Regions from separate parts of the Thermomonas mangrovi genome, predicted to be linked through region 2. Evidence: riboswitches for the same ligand, from Rfam matches in the RefSeq annotation. Region 2 holds a riboswitch; the other holds the start of a gene.

Region 1 (4,204 bases), on a different contig from region 2:
ACGCGCTGGCCGGCGGCCACGTCTTCGCCGGCATGGCGCAAGTGCTGGCCGTGGCGCGGGAGCGTGTTCAACACGATGGCGGTCGGGCGTCCGTCGTCGTCGCGCGACACCACCGTGCAGTCCTCGACCGGCAGCACCGTGTCCAGCCCGTCCGGGACGCGCGCGCCGGTCATGATGCTGCAGGCGCCCTCGGACTGCCCGGCGATGCCGTCGCCGGCGGCCTGTTCGGCCAGTACCGGCAACGCCGTTCCGGCAGCGAGGCCCTCGCGCCAGCGCAGGGCGAACCCGTCCATCGCCGAATTCGCGAACGGGGGCAGGTCGCGCGGTGCGTCCACCGCGGTCGCCAGCACCCGGCCGCCGGCATCGGCCAGCGCCACGCGCTCGGCCGGCAGGGGCGCGCAGCAGGCGCGGACCCGCGCCAGCGCGTCGTCCATCGACAGCATCGTGCTCATGCGTGCGGCAGCCCGCGCATCATCGCCAGCGCATGCGGCAGCAGTGGGCCGAGGATGTCCAGGCCCTGCGCCACCGCCTTCGGGCTGCCCGGCAGCAGGACCACCAGGGTGCCGTCGCCGACCAGCGCGCAGCGGTTGCGGCTCAGCCACGCCAGCGGGGTGTGCGCGCTGCTGGCGTTGCGGAACAGTTCGGCCAGGCCCGGCGCATCGCGGGTGGCGACGCTGGCGAGGGCCTCGGGCGCGAGGTCGCGCGGGCCGAAGCCGGTGCCGCCGGTGCACAGCACCAGCGGGGTACCGAGCGCGGCTTCCTCGCGCAGGGCATCCGCCAGCGGTTCGATGCCGTCGGCCAGCAGGCGCCGGCGCACGTTCGCCCCCATCGACTGCAGGCGTTGCTCCAGCAGCGCGCCGCTCCGGTCTTCGTACACGCCGGCGGCGGCGCGGTCGCTGAGGGTGACCACGGCGACGGTTTCGCCGTCCAGCCGCGCATCGCCGCGCGGGCGGTAATACGCGCGCTCGGCCTCGTCCATGCCGGACGGGTGGATCCACAGGCCCTTCTTGCCGCCTTCCTTGAACAGCAGGCGCACCGCCTCGATGGCCAGCGCCGGTTCCACCGGCTTGGTCAGGTCGTACAGGGTCAGCAGCGCCGCGCTGGCGCCGGCCAGCGCCTCCATCTCGACGCCGGTCTTGGCGGTCAGCGAGGTTTCGCAGTACACGCGGATCGCGTGGCGTTCGGGCACCGGCACGCAGCGCACGTCCACGTATTCCAGCGACAGCGGATGGCACAGCGGCATGAGCTGCGCGGCGTTCTTGGCGCCCTGCAGGCCGGCCACTTCGGCCATCGCCAGTGCATCTCCCTTGGGTAGGGTCTTGCCGGCCAGCGCGGCGAAGCCGACCGGCCCAGCATGCAGTTCGCCGACCGCCACCGCGCGCCGCAGGGTAGGGCGCTTGCGGCGGACGTCGGCCATGTGGAAGCCAGCAGCAGGGGAGGTTGCGTCCATTCAGCCGCCGATGGTGGAGAGGTTGGAGGTCAGCCCGGTTTCGCCTTCGACCAGGCGATGCCCGATCGCCTTCAGGCCGAGCTGCGCGCGCAGTGCGGCGACCAGGCGGTCGCGGTCGGCGTCGTCCTGCAGCCACGCGCGCAGCGGGATGCCGGCCTCGCCGAACAGGCACAGGCGCAGGTCGCCGGTGTGGGTCACCCGCAGGCGGTTGCAGCCGGCGCAGAAGTCCTTCGAATACGGCGCGATGACCCCGATCCGCCCTGCATAGCCGGGATGCGCGTATTCGCGCGCCGGCCCGGCATCGGCCGCGCGCGGCAACAGGGCCCAGCCGGCGTCCTGCAGCTGCGTTTCCAGCGATTCGGCGCGCAGGTGGTGATGCTGGAAATACGCCGCGTTGTCGCCGGTGCGCATCAGTTCGATGAAACGCACGCTGACGTCGCGCTCGCGCAGGAAATCCAGCCACGCGGGCAACTGGTCGTCGTTGAGGCCCTTCAGCAGCACCGCGTTGAGCTTGACCGCCTTGAAGCCGAGGCCTTGCGCCAGTTCGACGCCGCGCAGGATCTCGTCGAGGCGGTCGTGGCCGGTGATGGCGCGGAAGCGTGCGCGGTCCAGCGCATCCACGCTGACGTTGAGGTGGGTCAGCCCGGCCTCGCGCCAGCGCGCCACCCGGCGGTCGAGCAGGGTGCCGTTGGTGGTCAGGGCAATGCTGTCGATGCCGCCGACCGCCGCCGCAGAGGCGATGATCTCCGGCAGGTCGCGGCGCAGGCTGGGCTCTCCGCCGGTCAGCCGCAGCTTGCGCAGGCCGACCGCCGCGAAACCGCGCAGCAGCCGCGCGATTTCCTCGCGCGACAGCGGTTGCGGGCGCCCGGCTTGCGCATGGAAGCCATCCGGCAGGCAGTACGTGCAACGGAAGTTGCAGGCCTCGATGATAGAGAGCCGCAAGTACGGGAAGCGCCGGCCGAACCGGTCCTCCAGGGTCATCATGTTGTGCTCCTGTCCAAGCGCGGGCGGCGACACCGTTTCCAGTGGCACCGGGTGGCGGCGGAGCCGCCACGGTCGCGGGCCATGCCGGGGTGGCGAAGGCCATGCGACTCGGAGTGCAGCGCGAGCTGCAGGGGCAGTGTAATCCGCGGCCGGCGGATCCGGCATTGACGCGGGTCAAGCGTGGCCGTTGCCATGTCGGCTCACCCGCGTGCGCCTCGCGCCTGCCATTGCCCGGCGAGATGCCGGGCCAGGCCCAGCAGGGTCAGCGACCATGCCAGCGCCGCCGCCGCGGTCATCCCGGTCGAGATCCAGCCCAGCGCCGGCATGTCGGTGGCCAGCCCCAGCCTGGCGCTTGCCAGCGCGTACATCCCCAGCGGGAACACCAGGCTCCACATCACCGGCTGGTAGCGCAGCGGGCGCCGGTTCACCACGTGCTTCCACACCCCGAACAGCACCAGCAGCGGGATCCACCAGGTCGCCCATGCCCACAGCATCAGGGTGATGCCGTCCACGAACGGCCGCTGCGTTGCCAGGAACGACAGCGGGGCCTCGATCGAGGCGAGCGCGGTCCCGGCGTTGGCGGAGATCGCGGCGGCACCCATCACCACCCACAGCAATGGACCGATATCGTCCGGGGTCAGTTGCAGGAAGAAGATGCGATGGCAGAACAAGGTCACGAAGATCGCGTACAGGCACAGCCCCAACCCCCACAGCATGTGGATTTCCACCTGCATGTAGCGACCGGCTTCGCCCAGTTCCGGTACCAGCAACGCGCCCAGCACGACCAGCGACTGGGTGCCGACGATCGCGATCAGCCAGCCGCCATGGACGATGTTGACGTTGCGTTCGTGGGTCAGGAAGGTGAGGACGGCGAACGCCAGGTAGAGCAGCAGGCACCAGGCCAGGAAGGCGAACGCCCACAGTGCCTTCGCCAGCAGTGGTAGCCCGGCCTGCATCGCCAGCACGCCGAGCAGGTCGGTGGCCGCGACCAGGGTGAAGAAGCCGAACACCAGCGCTGGATCCAGCAGGTCCTGGCCGACCGCGCGCGGTGCCAGGAAAACCCGCAGCAGGCTGAGCACCAGCAACAACACGTAGGCAATCGCCGCGAACGCAGCCAGGGCGATGGCCAGGCGCGGCAAGCCCTGCACTCGCAGGTTCTGGGCCAGGATCGCGGTGGCCATGACCAGCGCGAAGTTGCCCGGATGCAGGCCGGCCAGGCCGTGGCGCGGTTCCGTCAGAGCGACCATTCCACCTGCAGCCATAGCTTGCGGGTATCGCGGGCGAAGCCGTCGCTGTCGTAGTCGGCCAGCTTGGCCAGCACGTCTAATCCCGGCAGCAGGGTCACGCCGAGGGAGGCATCCAGCTCGCGTCCGTAGCCGCTGCCGCCGCGGTCGGCGCGGAAGTCGTGGTAGGCCACTTCCCACTTTCCCTTGCGGCCGCCGAGTTCGATCCCGCGTTGCGCCGACACATACGTGTCGCGCAGTCCGTTGACGGGCGTGACCAGGAACTTGTCGGCCCAGCCGTTGAAGGCGTGCAGGGTCGCCAGCGGCGTCTGGAAGGCGCGGCCGCGTCCCGCGCCCAAGCGCTCCCAGCCGGCTTTCAGGATGAGCGGGCCACGCTCGAGCCGTGGCTCCACCAGCATGTACGCGGTGGAGCCGCCGGTGGCATTCGCCCAAGGCACCTGCTGCGCACGTTCGAGCGCCAGTCCGCCTTTCCAGTCCTTCGACAAGGCACGGCTGGCATTCCAACGCAGGCCCAACGTACGGGTGG
Region 2 (4,204 bases):
ACCACGCGCGCGGTCAGTCCGTCCTGGTAGGCGGCGACCAGCAGGATCGGCACCGCCACCGAGAGCAACAACAACAGCGCGCCGGCGCCGGTCAACGCGCCCGCCACGTGCAGCCGGTGCATCGGCCGGTGCAGCAGGTTGAGCCACTGGTTGGGCTTGCGGTAGCTGCCCATCTGGTACAGGCCCAGCAGGGCGCCGGCCACGGCGTACACCGCGGCGAATATCTGGTAGACGAAGATGGGTTGCTGGGCCATGTCCACCATGCGGCTGAGGAAGCCCAGCACCACGAGGTTGGCGAGGAATGCCGCGATGGCCCACAGGCGGAAGCGCAGCAGCTCGCCCTTGAACAGATCGATCATGTGTTGGTCCTCTTGCGTGCGTCAGGCCGCAGCCGGCGCCGCGTGGTTCTTGGCCAGGAAGGCGTTGACGGCGCGGTCCAGGCTGACCGGCATCGACTGCACGTTGCGCGCGCCGGCCTCGCGCAGGAAGCGTTCGAAACCGGCGTCCTGGTCCAGCACCAGGTAGTGGTGCAGGCCATCCAGGCGCTGCGCTTCCAGCAGGCCCGGCACCGTGTGCAGTTCGGGGCCCTTGAACGGTACGTCGGCCACCCAATGGCTGACCCGCGCGGTGAAGTCTTCCGGCGCCGACATGTGCTTCAGTTGCCCACGCTCGAGGATGATGAGGTTGTCGGCGACGCGCTCGATCTCCTCCATCTGGTGCGAGCAGTACACCACCGTGCAGTCGTCGGCGGCGTTGCTGTACAGCAGCGACTCCAGGAACGCGCGCTTGGCCACGACATCGAGGCCCAGCGTCGGCTCGTCCAGGACCAGCAGTTCCGGCCGCTGCGCCAACGCCAGCGCGAGGTTGAAGCCGGCCCGCTCCCCGCGCGACAGTTGGCCGACCTTCTGCTCCGGCAGCACGTGGTAGTGGCCGATCACGCTGTCGAACGCCTGCTGGTTCCAGCGCGCGTACTGGTGCTTCTGCATCGTCGTCACCTGCGACACGCGCATCCAGTTCGGCAGCGTGTGTTCTTCGTTGACGAAGCCGATGCGCGCGCGGTCCTGCGGCGTGAGCGACTGGCTGTCGCGGCCGAGGATGCGCGCCTCGCCCGAGGTCGGCGGCAGGAAGCCCATCAGGATCCGGAACAGGGTGGACTTGCCGGCGCCGTTGGCGCCGACGATGGCGTGGATGCGGCCGCGCGGGATCGCCAGGTCGAGGTGGTCGAGCGCCAGCTTGCGACCGTAGCGCTTGCTCAGCGCGCGGGTCTCGATGACGCAGTCGTTGCTTGGGTTCATGTGGGTGCTCGATGTCTGTCAATCGCGCTCAGGCGATCTTCCGGGGAGCCAGTTGGCGAAATTCTTCGGCGACGCGCGCCTGCACCTCGTCGGGCGGGTAGCCGAGCGGGATCACGTCGTTGACGAAGCGGCCGATGGCGTCGTCCAGGCGGCGTTCGCGTTCGTCGTCGGACAGGCGCTGGCGCGGGGTCGCCACGTACAGGCCCATGCCCTGCCGGGATTCCAGCCAGCCTTCAGTGGTCAGCTCGGCGTAAGCCTTGGCCACGGTGTTGGGATTGATCGTCAGCTGCTGGGCCAGCCCGCGCACGCTGGGCAGCTGGTCACCGGCGCCGAGTTCGCCGGTGGCGATCTTCATCCGCACCGCATCCACGATCTGCCGCCCGATCGGGCGCGGATCGCCGGTGGCGACCTGGATCATCAATGGACTGGTGCGGGCCATGGCGTCGTCCTATCTGTACTATTTGCGCTAGTACAGTGCGAACAGCCCGCGCCGGTCAAGCTGGTCTGCGACGAACCGGGGCGATCGCGGTCCGAACCGTCGATTCCGCGGCAGGAGCCCGGCGCGCGGCGGGATGCCGGGGCGGTAGCGCTGTATCCGGCCCACCACATCGGCCGATCCCTGCACTACACTGCGCCGGCAGCCCCGGCTGCACTCCGAGTCGCAGGGCCTTCGCTTCGGCATGGCCCGGCGACCGTGGCGTCCCTGCCACCCGGTGCTGCTGGAAACGGCATCGCCCCCCGTGCTTGGAAAGGAGCAAAACACGATGGCGTTGCTGGCGGACCGTTTCGGCCGCACGTTCCCGTACCTGCGCCTCTCGGTGATCGAGGCATGCAACTTCCGTTGCAGCTACTGCCTCCCCGACGGTTACCTGGGCGCGAAGCAGCGCCCGGCGCCCTTGTCTCGCGAGGAAATCGCACGCCTGCTGCGCGGCTTCGCGCAGGTGGGCCTGCGCAAGTTGCGGATCACAGGGGGCGAACCTAGCCTGCGCCGCGACCTGCCGGAAATCATCGCCAGCGCCGCGGCGGTGGGCGGCATCGAGACCATCGCCCTCACCACCAACGGCACCCAGCTCGACAAGCGGGTCCAGCGCTGGCGCGAGGCCGGGCTGACCCACCTCAACGTCAGCGTCGATGCGCTCGACCGCGAGCGCTTCCGCGCGATCACCGGCCATGACCGGTTGCCGGAGATCCTGCGTGGCCTGGACCTGGCGCACGGCCTTGGCTTCGGCGCCATCAAGCTGAATGCGGTGCTGCTGAAGGGCTTGAACGACGACCAGCTGCCGGCGTGGCGGGACTACCTGCGCGACCATCCGGTCAGCGTCCGCTTCATCGAACTGATGCGCACCGGCGACAACGCCGCGTACTTCGAGCGCCACCACCTCCGCGCCAGCGCGCTGGAGGAACAACTCCTGGCCGACGGCTGGCGGCTGCAGCCGCGGCCCGGCGACGCCGGCCCGGCGCGCGAGTACGCGCATCCCGCCTTTGCCGGGCGGATCGGGATCATCGCGCCCTACTCGAAGGATTTCTGCGCCGGCTGCAACCGACTGCGGGTGACCCACACCGGCGACTTGCGGCTGTGCCTGTTCGGCAACGTCGGCATCCCGCTGCGCCCCTGGCTGCAGGACGATGCCGACCGCGACCGCCTCGCCGCGGCGCTGCAATCGCAACTCGGGCTGAAGGCCATCGGCCACCAGTTGCATGCAGGCGAGACGGGCCTGACCCCCAACCTGTCCACGATCGGTGGCTGACATGCGCGCGACCACGCCTGCGTCCGGGTTCCACATGGCGGATGTCCGCGCCAAGCAGGCCACCGCGCGACGCGCCGTCGCGGTCGGCGAGCTGCATGCCGGCGCTGTCGGCTACGCCGCGCTGGTGAACCGCACCTTGCCCAAGGGCGACGCGCTGGCGATGGCGGAGGTGGCCGGCCTGCAGGGTGCCAAGCACGCCTCGCAACTGATGCCGCTATGCCACCCGCTGGCGCTGGAGTACGTCGACGTGCGCTGCGTCGCCGTGCCCGAACGCCAGGCGATCCGCGTCTACTGCGAAGCGGCGCTGACCGCCAAGACCGGCGTGGAAATGGAAGCCCTGGCCGGCGCGACCGCGGCCCTGCTGACCCTGTACGACCTCACCAAGCCGGTCGAACCGGCACTGTCCCTGCAGTCCGTGCGGCTGCTGTTCAAGGCCGGCGGCAAGAAAGGCGTGTGGTTCCACCCCGACGGCATGGACGCCGCCGAACTGGCCCACTACCGGCCGCACGACCCGGCACCCGCTGCATGAACGAGCCGCTGGCGTTCGACGCCGCGCTGGCGACGATCCGCGACTGCTGCCGGCTGCTCCCGGCGGAAGCAGTGGCGCTGGTGGACGCCGCAGGGCGCGTGCTGGCGGCGCCCGTGGAGGCTCCGCGCCCGCTACCGCCGTTCGACAACGCCGGGATGGATGGGTTCGCGCTGCGCTGGACCCCGGACCTCGCCGCCGGCAGCGAACTCGCGGTGATCGCCGAGCAGGCGGCCGGGGACGGGATCGCCGGGCAAGCGGCCGACGCCTGCAGCATCATGACCGGTGCGCGGCTGCCGGACGGGCTGGACACGGTGGTGCCGGTCGAGGATTGCCGGGTGCTGTCGCGCGATGCCGAGGGGCGCCCGACGCGGATCGCGCTGGTGGCGCTGCCCGCTGCCGGGCAATACGTGCGCCGCGCTGGCAGCGATGTCGCCCCGGGCCAGCACGTGCTGGCCGCGGGCGTCCGGCTCGACGAAGAGGCGCTGATGGTCCTCCGCGGGATCGGGCTGCGCAACGTGCTCGTGCGCCGCCGGCCGCGCCTCGCCCTGGCCTGCACCGGCCGCGAGCTGGTGGATGCCGATGGCGCCGAACTCGCCCCGGGCCAGATCGCCAATACCAATGGCCCCTACCTC

What was found. A riboswitch is a leader RNA that binds a small molecule or an ion and turns the genes downstream of it on or off. The one in region 2 is predicted to bind molybdenum cofactor.
Region 1: another riboswitch for molybdenum cofactor. It lies ahead of moaA (GTP 3',8-cyclase MoaA); the one in region 2 lies ahead of moaA (GTP 3',8-cyclase MoaA).

Annotation. Positions count from the first base shown of each region.
Region 1 covers NZ_JAPEVV010000007.1:179,240-183,443, forward strand. Annotated here, with positions in the region: gene ON759_RS11190 (molybdopterin molybdotransferase MoeA) at 1-452, opposite strand, end outside; gene moaCB (bifunctional molybdenum cofactor biosynthesis protein MoaC/MoaB) at 449-1,417, opposite strand; gene moaA (GTP 3',8-cyclase MoaA) at 1,451-2,434, opposite strand; molybdenum cofactor riboswitch at 2,425-2,560, opposite strand; gene ON759_RS11205 (tellurite resistance/C4-dicarboxylate transporter family protein) at 2,635-3,681, opposite strand; gene ON759_RS11210 (alginate export family protein) at 3,669-4,204, opposite strand, start outside.
Region 2 covers NZ_JAPEVV010000002.1:145,278-149,481, forward strand. Annotated here, with positions in the region: gene ON759_RS04380 (hypothetical protein) at 1-359, opposite strand, end outside; gene ON759_RS04385 (ABC transporter ATP-binding protein) at 381-1,295, opposite strand; gene ON759_RS04390 (GntR family transcriptional regulator) at 1,324-1,734, opposite strand; molybdenum cofactor riboswitch at 1,936-2,066, shown strand; gene moaA (GTP 3',8-cyclase MoaA) at 2,060-3,043, shown strand; partial or broken gene ON759_RS04400 (cyclic pyranopterin monophosphate synthase MoaC) at 3,045-3,557, shown strand; gene ON759_RS04405 (molybdopterin molybdotransferase MoeA) at 3,569-4,204, shown strand, end outside.